DNA from 3 places in the Paenibacillus sp. FSL H3-0310 genome. Region 3 is predicted to be linked to each of the others. Evidence: riboswitches for the same ligand, from Rfam matches in the RefSeq annotation. Region 3 holds a riboswitch; each other region holds the start of a gene.

The links. A riboswitch is a leader RNA that binds a small molecule or an ion and turns the genes downstream of it on or off. The one in region 3 is predicted to bind cyclic di-AMP.
Region 1: it holds a riboswitch for cyclic di-AMP, as region 3 does, so the genes downstream of both, MHH63_RS21485 (hypothetical protein) here and MHH63_RS23605 (C40 family peptidase) in region 3, are expected to answer to the same signal.
Region 2: it holds a riboswitch for cyclic di-AMP, as region 3 does, so the genes downstream of both, MHH63_RS11625 (APC family permease) here and MHH63_RS23605 (C40 family peptidase) in region 3, are expected to answer to the same signal.

Annotation. Positions count from the first base shown of each region.
Region 1 is NZ_JBBODC010000002.1:459,195-466,757, forward strand. It holds gene kdpB (potassium-transporting ATPase subunit KdpB) at 1-1,631, opposite strand, end outside; gene kdpA (potassium-transporting ATPase subunit KdpA) at 1,648-3,324, opposite strand; gene kdpF (K(+)-transporting ATPase subunit F) at 3,337-3,414, opposite strand; gene MHH63_RS21480 (hypothetical protein) at 3,541-3,957, opposite strand; cyclic di-AMP (ydaO/yuaA leader) riboswitch at 4,209-4,398, opposite strand; cyclic di-AMP (ydaO/yuaA leader) riboswitch at 4,818-4,982, shown strand; gene MHH63_RS21485 (hypothetical protein) at 5,063-5,605, shown strand; gene MHH63_RS21490 (hypothetical protein) at 5,620-6,141, shown strand; gene MHH63_RS21495 (hypothetical protein) at 6,182-6,634, shown strand; gene MHH63_RS21500 (hypothetical protein) at 7,094-7,282, opposite strand; gene MHH63_RS21505 (ABC transporter permease) at 7,317-7,563, opposite strand, start outside.
Region 2 is NZ_JBBODC010000001.1:2,557,493-2,565,055, reverse strand. It holds gene MHH63_RS11645 (ABC transporter ATP-binding protein) at 1-641, opposite strand, end outside; gene MHH63_RS11640 (FecCD family ABC transporter permease) at 697-1,731, opposite strand; gene MHH63_RS11635 (FecCD family ABC transporter permease) at 1,731-2,786, opposite strand; gene MHH63_RS11630 (iron-hydroxamate ABC transporter substrate-binding protein) at 3,006-4,013, opposite strand; gene MHH63_RS11625 (APC family permease) at 4,217-6,034, opposite strand; cyclic di-AMP (ydaO/yuaA leader) riboswitch at 6,158-6,317, opposite strand; gene MHH63_RS11620 (disulfide oxidoreductase) at 6,512-6,976, opposite strand; gene MHH63_RS11615 (DsbA family protein) at 6,973-7,563, opposite strand, start outside.
Region 3 is NZ_JBBODC010000002.1:944,014-951,576, forward strand. It holds gene MHH63_RS23585 (YwhD family protein) at 80-586, opposite strand; gene MHH63_RS23590 (M1 family metallopeptidase) at 690-2,696, shown strand; gene MHH63_RS23595 (hypothetical protein) at 2,708-3,538, shown strand; cyclic di-AMP (ydaO/yuaA leader) riboswitch at 3,757-3,895, shown strand; gene MHH63_RS23600 (C40 family peptidase) at 3,953-4,381, shown strand; cyclic di-AMP (ydaO/yuaA leader) riboswitch at 4,744-4,886, shown strand; gene MHH63_RS23605 (C40 family peptidase) at 4,892-5,383, shown strand; gene MHH63_RS23610 (GNAT family N-acetyltransferase) at 5,573-6,058, shown strand; gene MHH63_RS23615 (c-type cytochrome) at 6,186-6,542, shown strand; gene MHH63_RS23620 (4a-hydroxytetrahydrobiopterin dehydratase) at 6,624-6,911, opposite strand; gene MHH63_RS23625 (hypothetical protein) at 7,140-7,433, opposite strand.

The sequences.
Region 1 (7,563 bases), 480 kb from region 3:
TTTGCTGCTTCCTTAGCGGCTGTAGTCCCGCTGTTCATCGCTAAGCCCACATCAGCTTGGGCAAGGGCAGGTGCGTCATTCGTACCATCACCAGTCATTGCCACCAGCTTGCCTTCGTTCTGCTCGCGGCGGATAACTGCTATTTTATCCTCAGGTGTACTCTCTGCAATAAAATCATCTACCCCTGCTTCACGGGCAATAGTAGCTGCGGTCAGCGGATTGTCCCCTGTACACATGATAGTTTTGATTCCCATTTTTCGCAGCTCATCAAACCGCTCTTTCATGCCTGGCTTAACTGTATCCTTTAAGTAAATAAGTCCATAAATCCGGTTGTCTACCGCAACAGCAAGCGGGGTCCCCCCCATCCGAGCGATAGCATCGGAATTACTGTCGAGGTTCGCGGGAATGACTCCGCCCTTCGACTGTACCCATTTCTTCACGGAATCGACTGCCCCTTTACGAATAGATCGTCCATCACGCAGATCTATACCACTCATCCGGGTCTCAGCCTTAAACTCTACGAACTCTCCGCCTTCAGCAAGTTTGCTGTCATAGCTACGTTCCAGCTTCTTAGCTAGCTCAATAACAGAACGTCCTTCCGGAGTCTCATCCTTTAGCGAACTAATAGCTGCCCAAGCCGTAAGCTCAGCTTCCGTTTCATCTCCAACTGGCACAAAATCACTCGCCATCCGGTTTCCGAAAGTAATCGTACCGGTCTTATCTAGAATCATTGTATTAATGTCGCCGGCAGCTTCAACGGCCTTCCCTGACATAGCAAGGACATTAAACTGTGTGACGCGGTCCATCCCTGCTATCCCGATAGCGGAGAGTAGGCCCCCGATTGTGGTCGGGATCAGACAGACCAGCAAGGCGATCATAACAGGAATATCTAGATCAACGCCCAGATAAGTAGCAATTGGCCGCAAGGTCACTACTACAATCAGGAAAATCAACGTCAGACTGATCAAGAGTGTATTTAGTGCAATTTCATTGGGTGTCTTTTGACGTTTCGCCCCTTCAACGAGGGAGATCATCCGATCCAGGAATGACTCACCGGGATCACTGGTAATTTTGACTTTAATCTCATCACTGACTACCCGGGTGCCGCCTGTGACTGAGCCAAAATCTCCGCCGGCTTCCTTAATAACAGGTGCAGATTCACCTGTAATTGCAGATTCATCTACGGAGGCCAGCCCTTCAATTACTTCACCATCGCCAGGGATAAGTTCTCCCTGACTGACGATGACAATATCTCCTTTACGAAGCTCGGAAGAAGAAACGGTCTTCACAGACCCTCCAACGAGTTTGTTAGCTGTGATATCCTGTTTCGTTTTCTTGAGTGAATCCGCCTGGGCTTTCCCGCGGCCTTCAGCCAGCGCTTCAGCGAAGTTGGCAAACAGCACTGTGAATAGCAGAATGAACAACACTGTGATATTGAAGCCTACCGATTTCTCTGCATTAAAATATCCGGGGGCCAGTACCATAAGCAATACAATAATCGTACCGATTTCGACTACGAACATGACCGGATTTTTGATTAACGTCACCGGGTTAAGCTTAATAAAGCTATCCTTTACAGCGCTTAGGAGTATGGGTCCCGTCAGCAGCTTTTTTCTTTTTACAGTACTCATCTTGTTCTCCCTCTTCCTACCGTAAGGTCAAATATTCTGCAATCGGGCCGAGCACAATGACCGGCAGAAACGTCAGAGCCCCGATAATTACAACGGTACCAATCAGAATTCCGGTAAACAGACCATTGTCTGTGCGGAATGTGCCAATCGTCTCAGGAACTGGCTTCTTCTGGATCAGTGAGCCTGCTACTGCCAGCATCGCGATTATAGAGACATAACGGCCAAGCAGCATTACGATCCCGGTTGTAACATTCCAAAAGGTGGTGTTGTCCGCAAGCCCTTCAAATCCTGAACCATTGTTCGCGGCAGAAGAGACATATTCATATAACACTTGGCTAAGTCCATGGAATCCGGGATTCGTGATGGAACCGTTGCCCAAGTCCGTTAAGAACGCACCTGCTGTTGGTACAAGGATAATGAACGGATGCACAAGGATAGCAATCGCAATCAGCTTCATCTCCTTGGCTTCTATCTTTCGCCCGAGAAACTCTGGTGTTCTGCCGACCATTAGTCCACATAAGAAGACGCCCATGATGGCATACATCAGCATATTGATTAGTCCGACACCTTTTCCCCCGAAGACGTTGTTGAGCATCATTAGGGCCAGAGGGGTAATGCCACCCAGCGGTGTCAGCGTATCATGCATATTGTTAACACTACCTGTCGTAGCTGCCGTTGTTACCGAAGTGAACAGCGAAGATTGCGGGATACCAAAACGCACCTCTTTACCTTCCATGCTGCCTTGCGAAGACTCGATCCCCAGCGCATTGATAGCTGGATTGCCTTTGGTTTCCGCATAATAATTCAATCCCAGCAGTAATACGAACAAGGTCATCATTGCTGTGAAAATCACCCAGCCCTGACGTTTGTTCTTAGCAAACAATCCGTACATATATGGCAAAGAGGCTGGCAGCATCCACATAGAGAGAATCTCCAGAACGTTCGTAAGTGGATTAGGGTTCTCAAAAGGATGCGCTGAATTGGCTCCGAAGAAGCCGCCACCATTCGTACCTAAGTGTTTAATTGATTCCAAAGAAGCGACTGGACCGATAGCGATTTGTTGCGTCTGCCCTTCGAGTGTAGTGACCTCAAGCGATGGCTTGAGCGTTTGTGGCACATGCAATCCTACCAGCACCAATGAAACTAGCAGAGCTAATGGAATGAATACACGAATATGTGCTTTTACGAAGTCCTCGAAAAAGTTCCCGACTGATTTCTGTCCTGTAATCCCTCTGACAAAAGCAACCGCAACAGAAAATCCGCTCGCTGCAGACGTGAACATCATCATCGTGATGACTGCCATTTGTGAAAAATACGATAGTCCCGTCTCCCCGCTATAATGCTGCAGGTTCGTATTGGTCATAAAGCTGATCACCGTATTGAATGAAAGCGTCTGTTCCATATCGGCAATTCCATTCGGGTTCAGCGGCAATCCCCGCTGTAATCTTAGAAAAATATAACTGAAAGCAACCAGTACGATATTAGTTAAAACAAAGCTGAGTGCATACTTCTTCCAGGACATTCCGTCCCGTTTTTTCAGGCCGATCAGCTTATAAATACCTTTCTCTGTGCCTGCAAACCAGCGATCCGTACGATTCGGTTCGTTAGAAAATACATGATATAAATACGTTCCCATCGGCTTGACCAGCAAGATGAGAATTACAATTACGACGACTATTTGCAAAATGCCCATGAATGCCCCTCCTTAAAATTTCTCAGGATGAATCAACGCGTAAACCAGATATATAAACAACAGTAGGGTAACAGCGATTACTAGAATCACAGCTTATCCCTCCCCGTATCCTCAACTACACCTGCGCACCAGCGCATAAAGCCATAAAATAACCCGTAAATTACAGCTAACGAAGCCACCATATACAGATCCACCATATCTTCCGCACTCCTTCCATTATCCTTGATGAGGTGATCTATCGATTAGAAAATCAGCATCACCACTATGGGAATAGATTACATAGCTCGCACCAAGTCTTTTATAGACCAATCTAGGATTTATTGAACTTGTAATCACAAAAATCGGCTGTGTCGTCCAGGTACGGCACATCTGAATATAGCGGCAGCAAAGCGGAAAGCTGCTCTCAAACAGATATACCCTGCCTACCGGGAACGATGGGCGAAACCAAGTGCTCTGATGACGGGTATCCACTAGAATAACCTGCTCAATCCCGAGCTCCTCAAGTAAAGCTTTCTCAGCCACATTGTTGGTTAATCCCGCCATCTTAATACCCCTGAACTTCAGAAGTTTAATGAAATGTTCTCCCGCCTTTGTAGGCGCACATACAAGCACATATTCATTCTGATCCGTCATCTTTTTTTCTCCTCCTGCTCATTTACAACAAGGAGGCAACGAAAATCTCCGAAAGGATGTTGACCTATCGTCATTTTCGGGCACAACCTAAAGCTCGGTTGTGTCACGTCATTAGACGCTGCCTTACAAATACCGCTAATGATGAATTTAGCGACCTCTTAGGGGAGGCCTCCATAAATGCTTTGCTTCTAAGAGCACAGCAAAAAGCCACAAAGGATCTCCTCTGTGGCTCGCTAGCGGTCACATTGCACTCATCCTCTCTCCATACGCTTACGAGGTTAGCTGTCGGATTCGGGCGGTGAGAGTCGCCCTACCTGTATAGATGCGAGCTCACTCACACCCTCTACAGGATTCACCCCATAATCGGCTTCCGACTCTCACATCGGCTGCCGATTGTTGGTTCCCCCGCTTTCCTTACCGGAAATTAAGCGGATCAAATATTCGATTGTCGTTGAAACAGGAGTAATCATACTCTTATGCACGAAGACTTGTAAAACCTGAATGATGCCAAAATAATGCAAATTAAAAACTATTTTCCCATTAGATAGCGCTTACTTGATATCTAATCTCTCTATATCTCTTGTTTACTCGAGTTTGGAGCGTTTAATCGCTATCTATAATACATGTGATTTTATTCACCTTTTTAGAGCGAAAATACTGCAAATTCCCATTATAGGTAGAAACGCAAGAAGCTGAGGCTGAGCGAGAAAGAGGCGCGATAACACGCCATAAATACCTATTTACCTCGTTTTTCAGTCGTAGTCGGCAGGATATGGTTAAAATTGCTCTAAAAGAACATTTTCCGTTTTTTACAGAAAATCTTGAAAAGAGTATGATTCGGGTTGAATCTAATTCATGAAAAACAATCAACGCTGAGTTCCTGCATTCGCAGGGAACGGGGGAACCATCAGGCCACCTGGCCTACTTGGGGTGAATCCAAAGGAGACTGCATAAGTCTCAATAGGTAGGGCGACTCTCACCGTCCGAATCCGACAGCTAACCTCGTAAGCGTAAAGAGAGAGACCCTTGATCCGCCACGCTTTGGCCCAGGTATATCTGCCTGTAATCCAAAACCGCAGCAGAGGTCCTCCTCTTGCTGCGGTTTTTGCGTTACCTGAGCTTATTAGGTGATAGCACGCTGGATGGGGTGAATGTTTTGAAGCACTATTATTTAGGGATACATCAAGGGCTGCTTGAGCCGATAAGTCTAAATTACGTTTGTTTCGGGGCCTTGTGGTTCGAAGAACATAATCACAGGTACATTGTAGGCTATGCATTTGGCCAGAACCAGATCCAAGCCCTTCGCCAGTTCAGCACACCTTCTTCTTGTAAAGACTGTTTAGACTCTAAGATTGTATATGAGATATATAAAAAAATTCGAGAACAACAGCAGCAGCAGGATTGGTCATCACACCAAAAGCTCCCGTGGTTTACAGCCTTCAAGGAGCCTTGGAAAGATGTAAGCGCCGGTTGGTATGTCTTGAGATCCCGCAGCACCTTTCCCTTACATCTATCTGTTATACGAAAAGAGAAGTTCCGACTATGGCTAGAGCATACCGCAGTCTGTGAGAATAAAATGGAAATGCTCGCTTGTGTAGAAAGGGCTAGTGTCACTCATCATGTAGACTTAAAGCTTTTGGAAATCTAAGGAGGAACCCTACTATGGACCAGCGCAGACTATCCCGCATTGAAGTATTTGTATTGGATGAACCCGAGCCTATTCACTATGGAATGGAAGGAGCTGAAGGCTGCCGTTATGGTATTCTGAAGCTCACCTGTAAGGGAGGCTGCAGTTGGGGGGCTTGTCTGATCTCTGCCAACACCAAAAATTTCGATCTCATTAAATGGAGTTCTTTTTTACGGGCCATCTGTCATTGCCGTCTTGAAGAAGCGCTGGACAAGGTCCGCCGCGAAGGTTCAGATTGGGAGCAGGTTAAGCTTGAGCTAGTTCAGGGTGCTTTGCAGGATTTAAAGGCCAAGCTCCAGGGTAAATCCTTGGCAGGGCATATTCAGCAAGGGCGTCTGTACAGTGTTGCAGCAGGGGGGAGCAATTCCAGAAGTGAACGGCTCTACTACAAGCCTTCAAAAGCTTTATCCACTGCCTCCCAGCAGAAACACAGTTGCCCGGAACCAGACACCGCCGATCTCATCAATAAATCCATCTCTTACTTTTCTATATTATAGATTCAAGCAAATCTCTCAATCTGAAAGGATCGTGTTCACCATGCCTGACCCCTTACCTCCCGAGTCCACCTACAGTACTAAATTTGCAGAGTGTGTTCAAAAGTATACTAATGAAGTCTACGTACTTAGTTCCATGTTGTTAGAACAATCTAATGAGGCAGACAAGATTACTATCCGCACCTTCACAGAGCTTCATAAAATATATCGTCAGGATGATTTTGATCCTCAGTTATTCTCTATCCACGCTTACCGCACTTGTATTCACCAGTGTGCTGATTCTTTTGCCCGGCGCTCCCTTCTATCGGCTAAGGCATTACCTTGGGAGGAACAGCTTGTGAAGGTCATGTGGTACGGCCTAAAGCTGCCTCTTTCTCAAATAAGCATTATTCTGCAAAAAAGTGTTCCCGCACTGAAAACACAGCTTAGAGCTCTACGGGAGCAGATGACCACCCAAACGGATATACTAACGAGCGCAAATCTTTCTATAATTTAGTCACTGACTAGAATTCAGACAATCTTTAAGCGCATGAAGCATCTAACGGACTCAGGAGCCTTTAATTGAAGCTTTTCCACAAATATGGCCGGCGTTCGGACTCCAGTAGAAATCCCGAGCGATGAACGTCTTGGATCGTCTTAAAGCAAGCCCTAATCATCTTCCACCAAGGCTTACGGACCCAGATGACGTTACTTACACGTTTATCGCCTTTTGAGCATAGTATCGGACTCCAGTGCAACTATTTGGTTAAAAGAGCTACTAATTCACCATTTTTCATGCCAATAGCAACTATAGTGTCCGATATCTTGCTAAATCTCGATGATTGCTGCATTTAAGTGCTGCTGGGTCCGTTAGCTATATCAGCTCGTATACAAAGAGATTGCCAACTCAAAAACGGGGATATCCCAGCAACCATAAACGGCTGTTAGGATACCCCCGAAAACTCAGTGCCTACTATTACGCTTTACTCTTACGCGCCTTACCGTACATCCACAATCCCGCCAACATCCCCACTATAGCAACACCAGTCAATACGCCTTGAACGAAATCCATAAAAGTGGAGCCATCCGGAAGCATTCTACTAACCGTAGCCAGCGATACCGAACTCATTAAAAGCATAATGGTATATTGTTCGCTTGTAGACATCATTAACACTCCTTAAAAGTTATATGAGGTCTTCTTAGATCTTGTAAGCTTTCATTGCTTTTCTGATTTCTTTAATACTTGGGCGTTTGCCGTACATCAGTACGCCGGTACGATAGATCTTGGCTGCCAGCCATCCGAAGATGAAGGTAGTCACAAGCAGGATCAGAAGCGATACAATGACTTGCCAGATCGCCACCTCGCCGACACCAATTCGGAGCAGCATCGTCAATGGTGAGGTGAAAGGCACATAACTCGCTATCTTAACCACTAGAGTATCTGCA
Region 2 (7,563 bases), on a different contig from region 3:
ATCGCTACCATATGCTGCGCATAACGAGTAGCATGATTCAAATCATGCACGACCATGATGATGGTACGGCCTTCTTCCTCATTCAGCTTTTGCAAAAGCTGAAGAACTTCGAGCTGATGCGCCATATCTAGAAACGTTGTAGGCTCGTCAAGGAATAAAATATCTGTTTCTTGAGCTAACGCCATAGCGATCCAAGCGCGTTGACGTTGTCCACCAGAGAGACGGTCAATAGGGCGATCATGAAAAGATTCCATGCCCGTAACAGAGATGGCATTGGAGATGATGTTGCGATCTTCTGCGGTCATCGTGCCAAATCCCTTTTGATGAGGGAAGCGACCGTAACTGACCAGCTCAGATACCGTCAGACCGTCAGGAGCCGTTGGGTTCTGCGGTAGAATCGCTAGCTGACGAGCAACCTCTTTAGTTGAAAAGTTATGAATCGATTTGCCGTCCAGCATTACGGTGCCACTCTTCGGCTTCATAATCCGGGCCATCGTTTTGAGGATTGTAGATTTACCGGAGCCGTTAGCGCCCACTAGTGCGGTGATTTTTCCCGTAGGGATAGACAAGTTCAAGCCTTTAACTATAGTAGCCTCTGCATACCCAATACTTAATTCTTCTGTATTCAAACGTTCTGACATGATCTACAACTCCCTTAAAAGTTTTATGGAGCTATGCTCCTAAGTATGAACTAATTTACGCTTTAGACTTGGCGAGTAAATATAAAAAGTAAGGTGCGCCAATAATCGCAACCACAATGCCAGTCGGAACTTCCGCAGGTTGCAGCACCCATCTGCCGATGGTATCAGCGGTAATCATAAGAAGCGCCCCTGTCAAAGCACTAGCAGGTAATAACACTTGATGGCGGGGTCCCACGAGCCTGCGAGCCAGGTGTGGTGCTATCAGGCCGACGAAGCCAATACCTCCGCTTACCGCGACGCAGGAGCCGGCAAGCGCTACGGCTGTTACCAGAAGGAGAATACGTTCCTTCTCCACACGCATTCCTAGACCTAATGAAGTATGGTCCCCTAGATTCAATACATTTAGAACCCGGGCTTTATAGAAGGCGAACGGTAACAGAATCGCGATCCAAGGCAGCAAAGCAAGGACGAATCTCCAATCCCCACCCCATATTTTCCCGGCGATCCAAGTAGCTACAAATTGATAATTATTAGGATCAAGCCTAAGTGCCAATACAAGCTGGCAAGCATTGATTCCTGCAGCGACCGCAATCCCGATAAGGATCAGCCTTGTAGGAGACAGACCATCTGCCTTCCGGTAGGCAAGAATATAGATTAAAGCTGCGGTCAGGCCAGCCCCACCAAGCGCTAGGAGAGGCAAGACAAATACCGGAGCTGCTGTTGTAGCCGGAAAAAACGAGATAAAAATGATTACCGCAAAACCTGCACCAGCACTTATGCCCAGCGTAGCCGGTTCAGCGAGTGCATTACGTGCGAGACTTTGTAGAATACAGCCCGATACTGCAAAGCCCGCTCCAACTAACAATGAAATTACGATGCGGGGTAATCTGAAATCAAATAAAATAAGCTTTTGCTGATGTGTTCCATCACCCATGAGTGTATGTAATACCTCTAGTGGGGATAGACGCATAAACCCTGTATTCATACTGACTATAAACACAACGACGATCAGTATAGCAAGGAGCGCTAACACCGTTAAGGCGCGTGTGCGGCGTTCTTTTTCATCTGGAGTAAGGGTTAATTTGGGCATTACAGCTCCCCCTTCCGCTTACTCGCTAAATAAATAAAGAACGGTACGCCGATGATGGCAATTAAAGCTCCTAGCGGTGTCTCATAAGGTGCATTTATCATTCTTGCGGCAATATCTGCAAAGATAATCAATAAGCTCCCTAGAACTGCCGAGCAAGGGATAATCCAGCGGTAGTCCACTCCAACGAAATAACGTGTAACATGTGGAATAATTAGTCCTATAAAAGCAATCGGGCCAACCGTTGAAACCGCGCTTCCAGCTAAGATAACCACAACAATCATACATGCCAATTGAACTATCCTTGTCCGCTGCCCCAGACCAACCGCTACTTCTCTTCCTAAGCTGAGCAATGTGACGGATCGTGATAACATCATTGCTGCAATTAAGGCTACGGCCACCCAAGGGAATATAATCTTGATCTGAGTCCAGCTAGCTCCACCCATCCCACCAGCTAACCAGAAGGCTATGTCCTGAGATAAGTTGAAAAGAATAGCTACTCCCTGACTAATAGCAACCAATAAAGCACTAACAGCCGAACCTGCTAATGTCAATCGCAAGGGGGTCAGGCCATTAAAAGAAAGCGAACCGATTCCGAATACGATAAAAGAGGCCACAGCGGCACCGATAAAGCAATACAACATTAGTGAAGTGAATGAGAGTGAGGGTGCAAAAGCAAATACTATGGCCAGCGCTACCCCTGCTCCTGCATTCAAGCCTAACAGCCCTGAATCCGCAAGCGGGTTTCTTGTCATCCCCTGCATGATAGCCCCTGCTACTGCGAAGCAAGCACCGACTAAGGCGCCAGCAATAGCACGTGGAAATCGCAGTTCTCTAATTACCTGATGTTTTTGTAAATCTGGATTGAAATGAAATATAGCTTCCCATACCGTAGCTAACTTGATATCTGCTGCACCTACTGAGACCGAAAGTGCCAATCCGAAGGCAATGGCAGCAAGTCCAAAAATAAGAATACCAATGGCAGCTGCCGGTCGGGTATGTAGAGCTTTTTTGGGTTCATTTTTAATACGATTTGCGAAATCTGAGGGTGAAACCATGAGTCGTCTCCTTATTCAATAGTTACAATGGTTTATATGATAACAACAATCATTCTCATTATCGCAAAAATATTTATGTTGTACAATTGCAGGATCGATTTTTCCGTACTATGGGTTGGTTTATAAAAAAATGGTGCAGATCTTTGTATCCCGAGATACTTGATCTGCACGCTCTTCCCCACCGAAATGATCAGTCTCATTCATGGTGAATTACGACTTTTATTTCACAAGACTTTTTAGCACATCGTCAATGATTTTTCTGCCAGCGTTCGCACCACTGTAAAGCCAGCTGCTTGTTGAGCTCATTTCATGCACATTTCCAGCTTTTACAGCTGGGATGCCCTTCCAGATTGCACTATCTAGGATCTCCAAACCCTCAGTCTTATCACTATTTACAAGGAAAATATGATCTGCGGTCAGCTCAGAAAGCTTCTCTAGTGAGATCGGATTCCAAGTTGCTCTTGTTCCTACTGGGATCTCTGTTACTAAGTTAGGCAGCGTTACGCCAAGGTCTGTATATAATACAGCTCCACTGCTGCGGGTTTCGTCTACAATATAGAAGTTTTTTTGCACCAACCATAAAATAGCCGCGGACTCTTGTCCAATAGCTCCTGCAAGCTGTTCTTTCGCAGCCGCTGCTTTAACATCATAATCTTTAATGGCTTTTTCTGCTTCAGGGGTTTTGTTCAAAATCTCACCCATCTTGAGCAACGATTTGCGCCAATCTTGATTTAGTTCATCCCCAATTACATAAGTGGGTGCAATCTTATTCAACTGATCGTAAATCCCGTTCTGAACAGAAGACTCCGATGGGATGATAATAAGATCCGGAGCAAAGCTGGTTACAGCCTCTAACGGAAGGTCGTAACTAATTGTAGGAACATCCTTCAATTCAGTGGCCAGATAATCCTGAACGCCGTTTGTAACTGACCATTGAGCTACTGGAGTTACACCCAGAGTTACCAAAGAGTCTTCCAAATATGAACCCAGAACGCGCTGTGGATTAGCCGGAATCGTTACTTTATGACCCATTGCATCTGTTAACGTCTTAGGTGCAGCAGGTGCCTCTGTAGATTCTGCTGTAGGCGCTGTTGTAGGCGCTGTTCCTGCATTTGATGAGCTTTCAGCATTATTATTACCACAAGCGGAAAGTATTAGCGTCATCACTATTAGTCCGCTCATCGTCACTTTCATGCTTCCTGATCTTTTTCTGTTAAGCCAAAACATTAAAAACCCTCCTATATGTAACTGCTTTGATATTCAAAGGTGACCTTTACCTCTGCTTCACTTTTAAATGATATTGATTCTCATTCTCTGTGTCAACATATAAATTTCAAATTCTGTGGATTTGCAACAATTTCCTTCATATAAAATACAAAAGAGGTTATATTCCGAACGTTCCGGATATAACCTCATCTTTAATCTTCTACTTATTTATTTAAATGATACGGGACAGTCGCTACTACAACGTCCTTTTGATTCATTAGATACGAGCGGATTAAAAAGCTGGTCTGATTATGAAGCACGGCTTGCCACCAATGTTTGGTAATAAACTGTGGAATCAGAATCGTGATGTGATCCGTCGCAGCGGTCTTCCACTCTACCGTATCGATAAACTTCACTAACGGACGAATGATACTACGATATCTGGAACGAAGAACAATCAGGCGTACACCTGGATTCCATTCCTCCCACCGTTGCTCCATCTTATGAATGTCTTCTTCATCAAAGCCTACATACACAGCAACAACATTATCTGTTAGAGACTTCGCATAGCTGATGGAATGTAATACAGCACGTGTAACCCCTGCAACAGGAACAACTACAGTACTTCCTTTAATTACAGGTTTATCAGTAGCCGGACATATACGCAGTTGATCCGCAGTATTCAAATAATGCTTATGAATACGGTGGAACACGAACATTACAGCAGGTAAGAAAATGAATGCCATCCATACGCTCGAGAATTTAGTAATGATAAATATAAGCGTAATCGTCAATGTAGTCAGCATACCGATGGTATTTACTACAAATCTTTTCACCCATCCAGCGGGTCTTGTTTTGATCCAATGCACCATCATCCCCAGTTGGGATAAGGTAAAAGGAATGAACACGCCTACCGCATATAGTGGAATCAAACCTTCCGTATTCCCATGGAATGCAGTCACAAGTATGATAGACATAACTCCTAGAAAAATAATGCCGTTTGAGAAGCCCAGGCGGTCACCACGGACCATAAATGCATGTGGCAGATATTTATCTTTTGCAAACATAAAGGCGAGCAGCGGAAACGCTGAATATGCTGTATTAGCTGCCAAGAACAAAATCACTGCTGTAATCCCTTGAATGAAAAAGTACAATCCGCCACGGCCAAAGGTCGATTCAGCGATCTGAGAGACAACCGTAGCCTTTTCATCTGGCACAATACCATACCAATATGCCAGCACAGTGATTCCGGTAAACATAAAGCCAAGGATAAGTCCCATGATCATTAGCGTCTTGGCTGCATTTTTCTCAGCCGGTGCCTTAAAGTTTGGGATCGCATTAGATACGGCCTCAACCCCCGTTAGGGCTGAACAACCAGAGCTAAACGCTTTTAATAGTAGAAACAAACTTACATTAGATACGGCGCTGCCTATTTCAGGAACATTCGCATGCGCGCCACCCATTGCATATTTAACGATACCGGAGATAATCAGAACAACAATCGAAACCACAAACAAATACACTGGAATTGCGATAAATGAAGCCGATTCAGTCACTCCGCGAAGATTAATGATTGTTAATAAAACGATAACAGATACAGCGATGAGAACAGTATGATTATGAAGACTTGGAAAAGCCGATGTGATCGCATCCGTCCCTGCCGAGGCACTAACCGCTACGGTAAGAATGTAATCCACCAATAATGAACCCCCAGCGAGCAGCCCTGTCGGAATACCAAGATTACTCTTGGCTACGATATAAGCTCCGCCTCCTTGCGGATAAGCAAAAATCGTCTGCCGATAGGATAAAATCAGGATGGCCAGCAGGCCCAATACGGCTAATGCAATTGGCAGGGAATACCAGATGGCAGTAAACCCGGCAGCCACTAGTACAATCAGAATTTGTTCCGTTCCGTAGGCTACAGACGAGAGCGCATCAGAAGACAGAACAGCCAGTGCTTTAACCTTGGATAACTTTTCATGATCGAGTTCATTCGACTTCATCGGACGTCCGATCAATAGTCGTTTTACCTTGCTTACCATGGTGGATACAGTTCCTTTCTTTGGGAGCTGAAACGGAATTTCCGTGCGCTGTTTTCATCGGTGGATTTCATAAATGCAGACACAAAATAAGCATACGGAAATGATCCGCATGCTTATGCATGGTCATTTTCCCACCTTGCTTACGAGGTTAGCTGGCGGATTCGGGCTGTGGTTATAGCCCTACGGTAGAGGTCTGTTCGACCCGGTTCCGATTCACCCCATTGGCATGAATGCCAAGTTTGGTTCCCCCGTTTTTCCTAAGAAAATTCAGCGCATATTCAACTTCTCACAAGGTCTAATATTAGTCTACAAAGTGCCTACAGTAAAGCGTTGAAAAAAATGAAAAAAGAATGAAAAAACATCCAATAAGCTCAAATATAGCGTCTTATTGGATGCTCTCTTTCATTATCTTCAATTATCCCTCTAGCCCGTGATTTTAATACCTTTTCAGCTTTTTTGTACCTTCCAAAGTAAAAACTAAAATCCTAAGCTCTCCTCAGCATCTACTTCAATCACTTCTTCTTCCCTACGTCCATACCAAAGAAGGAGACTTATTAGAGCAAAAGCGATTAAAGCTAACAAAGGAATCGTTATAAATCCGAAGTAGTTCAAGTAATCTTTATTACAAGGAACACCAACTGTACAAGGTAGAACTTTACTTAACGCTGGAATCTTCTGTTCCGCATAATGATAGATTGAGATACTGCCACCAATCAAACTTAATGGAAGCACATAAGGAATGATGCGCTTATCTCCACGGAAAGTGGCAATTCCCAACAAAAATAACTGCGGATACATAAAAATCCGCTGAAACCAGCAAAGCTTACAAGGTTCATACTTCAAGACTTCACTTAAATACAAGCTACCAGCTACAGCAACCAAAGAGACGAACCAGGCCAGATAGAGGCAGTTACGCTTGCAAAAAGATAGGAATTTTGTCACTTTGCCTCCACTGCTTTTGCGGCGGTGTTAATTTCAGATGTAATCGCTTCAATATCGAAAGGTTCAGCCGTTTTCACTCCATTAATGTAGAGCGAAGGCGTAGTTGTCACGCCTGAGTCAGTTGCCAACTGAATGTCTTTCTTCAGCTCATCTGCATAAGTTTTCTCTTGGATGTCTTTACGCAACAGATCGTAATCGATCGCTAATTTCTCTTTTTCAGCAAGGCTTACCAAGAAATCCTCAGTCGCCCATTCCACGCTCTCATCCCCTTGCTGCGCATACACAGCATCATAGAACTTCCAGAATTCATCCTTATTCTGATGGTATACAGACAATGCAGCTAGTGAAGCTGTCTCAGAGTCAGGACCAACGAAAGCCATATTTACAAAGTAAAGAGCTGCTTTTCCCTCGTTGACAAAATCTTGAACAATTTTCGGTTTCATGGAGCCAGCAAATTGGGAACAAGCTGGACATTTGAAATCACCAAATTCAACAAGCTTAACAGGTGCATCCTCATTACCAATCCTAGGTAGCTCACTGTAATTGAATTCTACCGGTTCTCCTGTAGAGACATTCTTTGCTGCATC
Region 3 (7,563 bases):
ATTAAAAAAGCTTCGACGCTCCTATTTCCGGAGGTCGAAGCTTTTTCTATATCGGATAACCCTTCTGGAGGCTCCTATACTATTCAGTCAGTGCAGCTTTAAGCTCATCTGAGGATGCATTCCACCATGCTTCATTATGAGAGATCAGAAGGGATTTGAGCGCCGACTTCTCAATGGCTCCAAGCCCTGCCACATCGATCTTGCGTTTAAGAGATGCATCCAGCTTATTGACATGCTCGGCAAGAATTTTCCATCCGCGGCGCGCTTCTGTATCAATCCACATTTCACAGGCTGTGATTCCACCATAAAATTGAGCTTCCAATGTACGGTCTACCGCTACCCATACCACCCAAACCTGTCTTCCATTCGGTACATCTTCACGATTCATGGAAAATTTAATTCCTTTTTCCACCTTGCTCTTGGCATGCATGGCACCGATATCAATAACCGCCACATCACCATCAATAATGACAGGTGAAACGTTGTTGAGATCTATAGAGCCTGCTCCAAAGCCTTTATGTTTACTTTTAGCGTTCACAATATTTAAGGCAATCTGTTTCTTGCCCTCCGGTTGTATGTTGTCCACGAGTGCACACCCTTCCTCTTACGAATAATTTAATTTTAGCTAATAATGCGGCGATTGCAAACATATACATCCCGTAGATGCTTGTCACGGGAGGAATCACACTATGAAGTCACTGTCATTAAAGTACATCATCTTTGCGACCCTGGCCATCCTCGCGCTGCTGGGAGGAGGAATATGGGCCTTTTCAGGGGATAGCTCAACAGCTTCTGTTACTAGCTTTGCTTCAAAAGAGGCCAAGTCCTCCAGCGGCACAGCGCCTGCAGCCGTACCACAGCAGGTATTGCCTGAGAGCGCACCCGTCCCGGCAGAGGAGGCTTTAAGCCAGCGGGTAGTCGAGTATCACATTGATGTCCAGCTTGTTCCTGACACAGAAACCTTAAAAGCTTCTGAGACAGTAACCTGGACACACCCCGGAGTAAAGCCAGTAAGTGATTTATATTTTCACATGTATCCAAATGCATTCGCCTCATCAGATACCACCTTTATGAAGGAATCCGGGGGGACGCTCAGAGGCGACAGCATGCCTGAGAACGGCTTCGGAAATATGACGCTGACCGATCTGCGCACGACAGAGGGAACTTCGCTAATGCAAAGAGTGCAATATGTTCAACCTGATGACGGCAATATCAACGATAAGACGCTTCTAAAGGTACATCTTCCTCAGCCTGTTAATGGTGGGGAAAGTGTAACACTTAAGCTTCAGTATGAAGTCCAGCTGCCCAAAATCTTTGCTCGCATGGGTGCTTCAGGTAACTTCGTTATGGCTGGGCAATGGTTCCCTAAGCTTAGTGTATACGAGCCTAAGGGCACACGCGGAGTTAAAGAAGAAGGCTGGGACCTGCATCAGTATCACGGGACCTCTGAGTTTTACAGTGATTTTGGCATCTTTAATGTAACGATTGCCGTTCCTTCCAACTATACGGTGGCTGCGACCGGATTTCCTGTAAAAAATGCCAAGCTCAAACAAGATCAAAAAATATATCAGTTCTACGCCGATGATGTCCACGACTTCGCTTGGGCTGCATCCCCTGATTTTACAGTAGCAGAGGAAGCTTTCTCTACGCCGGAAGTGCCTGGAGTACGAATTAAGGTGTATCTCGACCCACTGCACAAAGACTTACAAGAGCGTTACCTTCAAGCTGCCAAGGCTGCCCTGACCTACTTCAGCAAATGGTATGGCCCTTATCCCTACTCTACGCTGTCTATTATCGTCCCACCTAAGGAGGGAAACGGCGCTGGAGGAATGGAATATCCTACCCTTATTACAGCCTTTGGGGCCGCAGATTCTTCGCCAGATACCTCACTTGAAAGAACCGTCATTCATGAGATCGGCCATCAATACTTCTACGGTATGGTAGCCAGCAATGAATTCGAGGAGGCCTGGCTGGATGAAAGCTTTACTTCCTATGCCGAAGACAGACTTATGGAACAAGAATACGGTATCAAGTCTAATTTGCCTTTACAGGCCAGCCTGGTAACTATACCTGAGCCGTTAAATCTGGAAACGTGGAAATATGCAGGGGCGGATTCCTATAGCCGAAATGTTTATATCCGCGGCAAGCTTGTACTTAAAGATATCGAACGCCAGGTAGGTACCAAAGCAATGAACAACATCATGTCCTCCTACGCTCGTAAGTTCCGTTTCCAGCATCCCGCTACGTCAGATTTTCAGAAAGTCGTTGAGAAGGTAACCAAAAAATCATGGCAGGCCTATTTCGATGATTACATTTATGGTGATGGTGCGCCTGACTTCTCAGTAGATACGATTACTTTTAAAAAAAATAACAGCGGCGATGCTCAAAGCTACGAATCATTAGTGAAGATTTCAAATAAAGGGAGCCATTACGTTGATGTTCCCGTGAAATTCACATTCGCCGACAGCTCTTCGGTGCAGCGGGTCTGGAACGGTGAAGGAGCAGAGACTACGTTTCAATTGTTAAGCGATAAGCCTCTTCTCTCTGCTGAGATTGACCCTGAGCATTCCATCTTATTGGAGAGCAAACATTTAAACAACTTTAGGCTGGCGGAAATAGAGCCCAAGACGCTCTCTCGCTGGACGTTAAGTGTAACTAAACTACTTGAAACCGTGCTCGGAACTCTTGTCTGGTGAGGTGAATGATTGTGAGAACATCGATAACCCGCGGCTGGCAAAGCATGAAGGAGCAATTTTATATTTTAATTCTGCTCTTCATCTACCGACTGCTCTGGGGCTACTTTATGTATGGTTTCATCCGATCTGCTATTATTCCAATTCTACTGCGCTATCCAGATAAAGACGCCGGCGGCAGCGGTATGGGCAGACTGTTGTATTATATCGAGGGACAGTTCAGCTTGAATACTGACCCTGCGATACGCACTTGGTTATGGATGCTTCTAGGACTTGTTGTCTTGCGACTTCTGCTTTCTCCTTTCATAAGGGCAGGATTGCTGCATGAGCTGCACCAGGAGCGAAAGGGCGAGCGCGGGTTGTTCTTTTTCCCCGGCATGAAGATCTATGGACTACCTGTCTTAGTCTTTAGCCTAATCGAATGGGTGCTGACCCTGCTGCCGCTTTACTGGCTTGCTCCAAAAATGTACGGGCTGTTCTTATCCTCTTTGTTTAACTACACTTTGTTACTTCATTTAGTACCATACGTATTGGCATGGCTTATATATATTTTTATCGTGCGCCTGTTTCTTCTATATATGCAGTTTGGTTACACCGGCGGTACAGGAATGTTCTCCTCACTGTTCATCTGCTTGCGGTCACTGATTCCTGCTATAGGTGTTTCCATTGTACTTGGTGCGGGAGGCTTGCTCTTACTGCTAGTGTGCGGACTGACGGGTCTGTTCTGTCCCGGCCTGCCGGCACTTATAATACGGCAAATCTCACCACTACCTTCTACGCTCTTAAAAATGTGGGGAATCTCTGCACAATATCATCTATGGTGTAGCAAAGCATTTCCACAATAAATTAACCTTATTTGACGTAATAAAAAGGTCCCAATTCCTGTATTCAGGAGCTGGGACTTTTTCTCATTACGGATAACTTAAGAGTATTTGCAAAATCATAAAAGCTCTGTTACAATAAGTCCTGTGCTATTAGTAACAATTTTGTAATCAATTGAAACGATTCCTACATAACTAAATGTATTTATCGTAAGTGTAACTGTCGAAACGTCATTCTCTTGGTGCTTAACACGCCTAATTCCTTTGCACCGGGAAGTGGGGGAACCATATTTTGGGTGAATTGATCTCGCTTTACAGGGATCATAGGGAATCTTCTACCGAACCCTTAAGCTAACCTCGCAGGCCTTGGAAGGAGTACATCTTTTGAAAAGACATAATTTAAGAAAAAAATGCGTCGCTGCGGCGCTAGGACTTGTAATGGCATTATCTATTGGTGGAGGAAGCGCCTTTGCCGACTCTAAGATGGACACTGTAATCTCAAAGACTATTGGAGTTGCCTATAAAACCGGAGGTACAAGCACTGCCGGATTTGATTGCTCTGGATTTACAAAATATGTATTCAAGAATGTGGGTCTTACTTTACCTCGTACATCAAAAGCTCAATATAGCGTTGGAACTGCTGTATCCAAAAGCAATCTGCGTTCTGGTGATCTAGTGTTCTTTAACACACTTGGCAATGGAGTATCCCATGTCGGCATTTATGTTGGAAACGGAAAATTCGCACAATCGTCCTCTTCGCGTGGAGTGACCATCACTTCACTCAGTCAGGCCTACTGGGCCAATCGTTATGTTGGCGCTAAAAGAGTAATGAGTACTTCAGCTTATCAAGCTGTAGCCTTCGATTGAAACCTTCCTCACAACTATAACCTCATAATTACAACTATATGAACCTGAATCTGATTATTCCCGTAATCAAATTCGGGTTTTTCTTTTTTCCATAATATATTTTTACACTAATAGAGCCCAATTGAAACACGTTTATTTGATAAAAATTGCAATTATATTAAAAATTAGGTCATTATTAACGCTTACATATGCCTTTCTACCGTAAAAATGCCAATTTTTCTGCATTAATATGTTAAAAACGATTGCCAAGCGGCTTTCTGTTTGTTACAATTAGCGCAGTGAGATTTTAGTAACATTTTTGTAATCATTAAGTTGTTATTTACAAAGGTTTTGTCATGTATTGATTACAAGCTAATCCTAATCAACAGTATGAGCCGAGTTTCCTAACTATTAGGAAAACGGGGGAACCAACTTTGGGTGAATTGACCTCCATTATATAGAGGGGTCATAGGGGACCTTCAACCGAACCCTTAAGCTAACCTCGTAGGCATTTGGAAGGGGTATACACTTTTGAAGAAGAAGTTAGCAGCAGCAGTACTAAGCTTTTCCATCATCCTCACCATCGGAGCAGGAAGCGCTTTCGCAGATTCCAAAATGGATAAAGTGATTGACAAGGCCATCGGTACTAAATACGTATCCGGCGGTATATCCACTAACGGATTTGATTGCTCCGGATTTACAATGTATGTGTTTGATAAGATTGGCATTAACCTTCCACACCAATCAGGTTCCCAATATCAAATGGGCACAGCAATCTCCCGTGATGATATAAGAGCCGGAGATCTTGTATTCTTCAATACAAGTGGCAAAGGTGTCTCCCATGTCGGCATTTATGTCGGTGAAGGTAAGTTCGCACACGCTTCTACCTCACGCGGTGTTACGATTAGCTCTCTGAGTGATAGCTACTACGTGAAACGCTACGTTGGTGCTAAGCGCATTATGAGCACAGACGCTTACCAATCGGTTGCTGCTGAATCGGAAGACAATGATGATGTTCAATAAGTAACGTACATAGGCTCTTTTCCAAGGTAACTCTTGGAGGAGAGCTTGTTTTTTTGTCTTATTACTTATTTACCCCTCTCATAATTTGTAAAACATTCCTCTCATATAAAGTTTCTGAGTCGAACCTCCCCCATTTTGTATATAATTAGTAATATAGCAATGTCCTCGTGAAAGGAGATCGTTGACTTTATGATAAATCCCTCGGTAACTTTTCATGTTGTTCCTATGGAGGCAATTCACGGAGAAGCTATTTGTAAGTGGAGCTATACGCCCCCATATAATATTTATGGCTGGATGCCGTGGGAGCAGATGCAGGCTCTTGGCATCGAGTTTGGCGATCCGCAGCTCCGGGAGGAACAATATATCTCCATATTAAATGAACAAGAGGTTTTGTGCGGATTCGCACAGTTGTTCCCGATGGAAGGAGTCGTCCGTTTAGGAGTTGGGATGCGCCCCGATCTATGCGGCCATGGTTTAGGCAAACTATTCGTAGATGCCATCGTCCAGACAGCCTTGAGTCGTTATCCTGATCGAGAGATAGATCTAGAAGTCCTGACCTGGAACCAACGCGCCATTCGAACTTATCAAAAATGTGGATTTACGATTACAGATACGTATGAACGCCGCACACCTACAGGAGACAAACCTTTTTATTGCATGGTCTATGACAAATGATATTAAATACCAGATATTTCATAAGAATGATTGTATTCTCGTTCATTTTTTTGTCACAAACCCTATGATAACGCTTCACCATAAGCTATAATGTAGGGAGCAGCTTACATAGAAGGGACGAATTGGGATGCAGAAATGGATCATGAGCGGTTTGTTTTTTGCCGCCTGTGCCTTTGCGGTAGTACTCATGTTTACACTTCCGGGTAAAGAAGAGGTAGCGGAAGAAAATAAGCCCACGATGCCGGTAGTTCAACTGGACGCAGCAAAGGCAGAAGCAACCGTGAAAGCCAGCTGTATCACCTGTCACGGCGATCAGCTTCAAGGTGGAGTTGGACCAAGTCTTCAGAATGAAGGCGGCCAGCATGACGCTGAGGAAATCTACAGCATCGTCACCAAAGGACGTGGTCAAATGCCTTCCTTTAAGGAGAAGCTAGCCCCTGAAGAGATCGCCAACGTCGCACTCTGGCTCTCAGAGAAAAAGTAACCCATCAAGCAACTAAAAACGCCCGTGTATGAGATAGGTGACTATCTATGCACGGGCGTTTATTTTATGATTTTGGCTAAACTAATGATTTTTTTCAAAGGCTTCATTAAATTCATGCGCCGCTCGAAGATCTAGAGCCGTAATCCCATCTTCTTCATTAGATTCAAGTCGCAGGGTAACTGTTTTATAATCAATCGTAATATGTGGATGATGATCGAAGGCTTCTGAAATCGTGGCTACTTCATCAACGAACGCAATGCCCTTCATATATTGGCTGAACATATATTTTCGCACCATAACATTATTATCCAGCTTCCACCCCTCCAGCTTGGTGATCTCCTCACGCAGTTCCTCTTCCGTAAATAACAATTCGTTTCCTCCCTTACAAAAAATTGCAGTAAAGTGCGCAGTTCCCTTTACATGACTTAGGCGTTAAACAAAACATCCCTTAGCTTCTGAGGTCCAAGGGATGTGCCAGGATAAAGGCGATATTTTCGATTTAATGTATTCACAAATCCCAGCGATTATAACTCGGCTTTATCAATTTTAACACGGGCTACTAACTACGGGCAAATTACGTCCAGACGTCTCCTCTGCCTAAATTAAAACCACTGAAGCCAAATCCTCTTCGCCAACTAAAATATTAATGCGATGCGTGTCCTTATCGTAAATAATTACACCGCTCCCCACTTCAATCATAGGTTCATTACCCAGCGCGAAGAAAAGATCCTCAGCCAATGCTTCCCATACCTCCAGCTTTGATTCTTGGGGTAGTTCCTGCCACTCGTCCGGATCCATCTCAAAAAATAAATATCCATCGGAAATTCGTCCGACGGCTTCGGTCAAATCTGTTAGAATTTCACCGTAATCTCTACCATGCTTTACACCCACGTATATCACTCCGTTTTCTTCACAGATGAATAATTACTTACCTTATCCATTATAGCCGAAAAAATGACTTCACAAAAAACCGAATGATGTCGATAAATAAGAATATACGTTAATTCGGTTTCGCACAGAG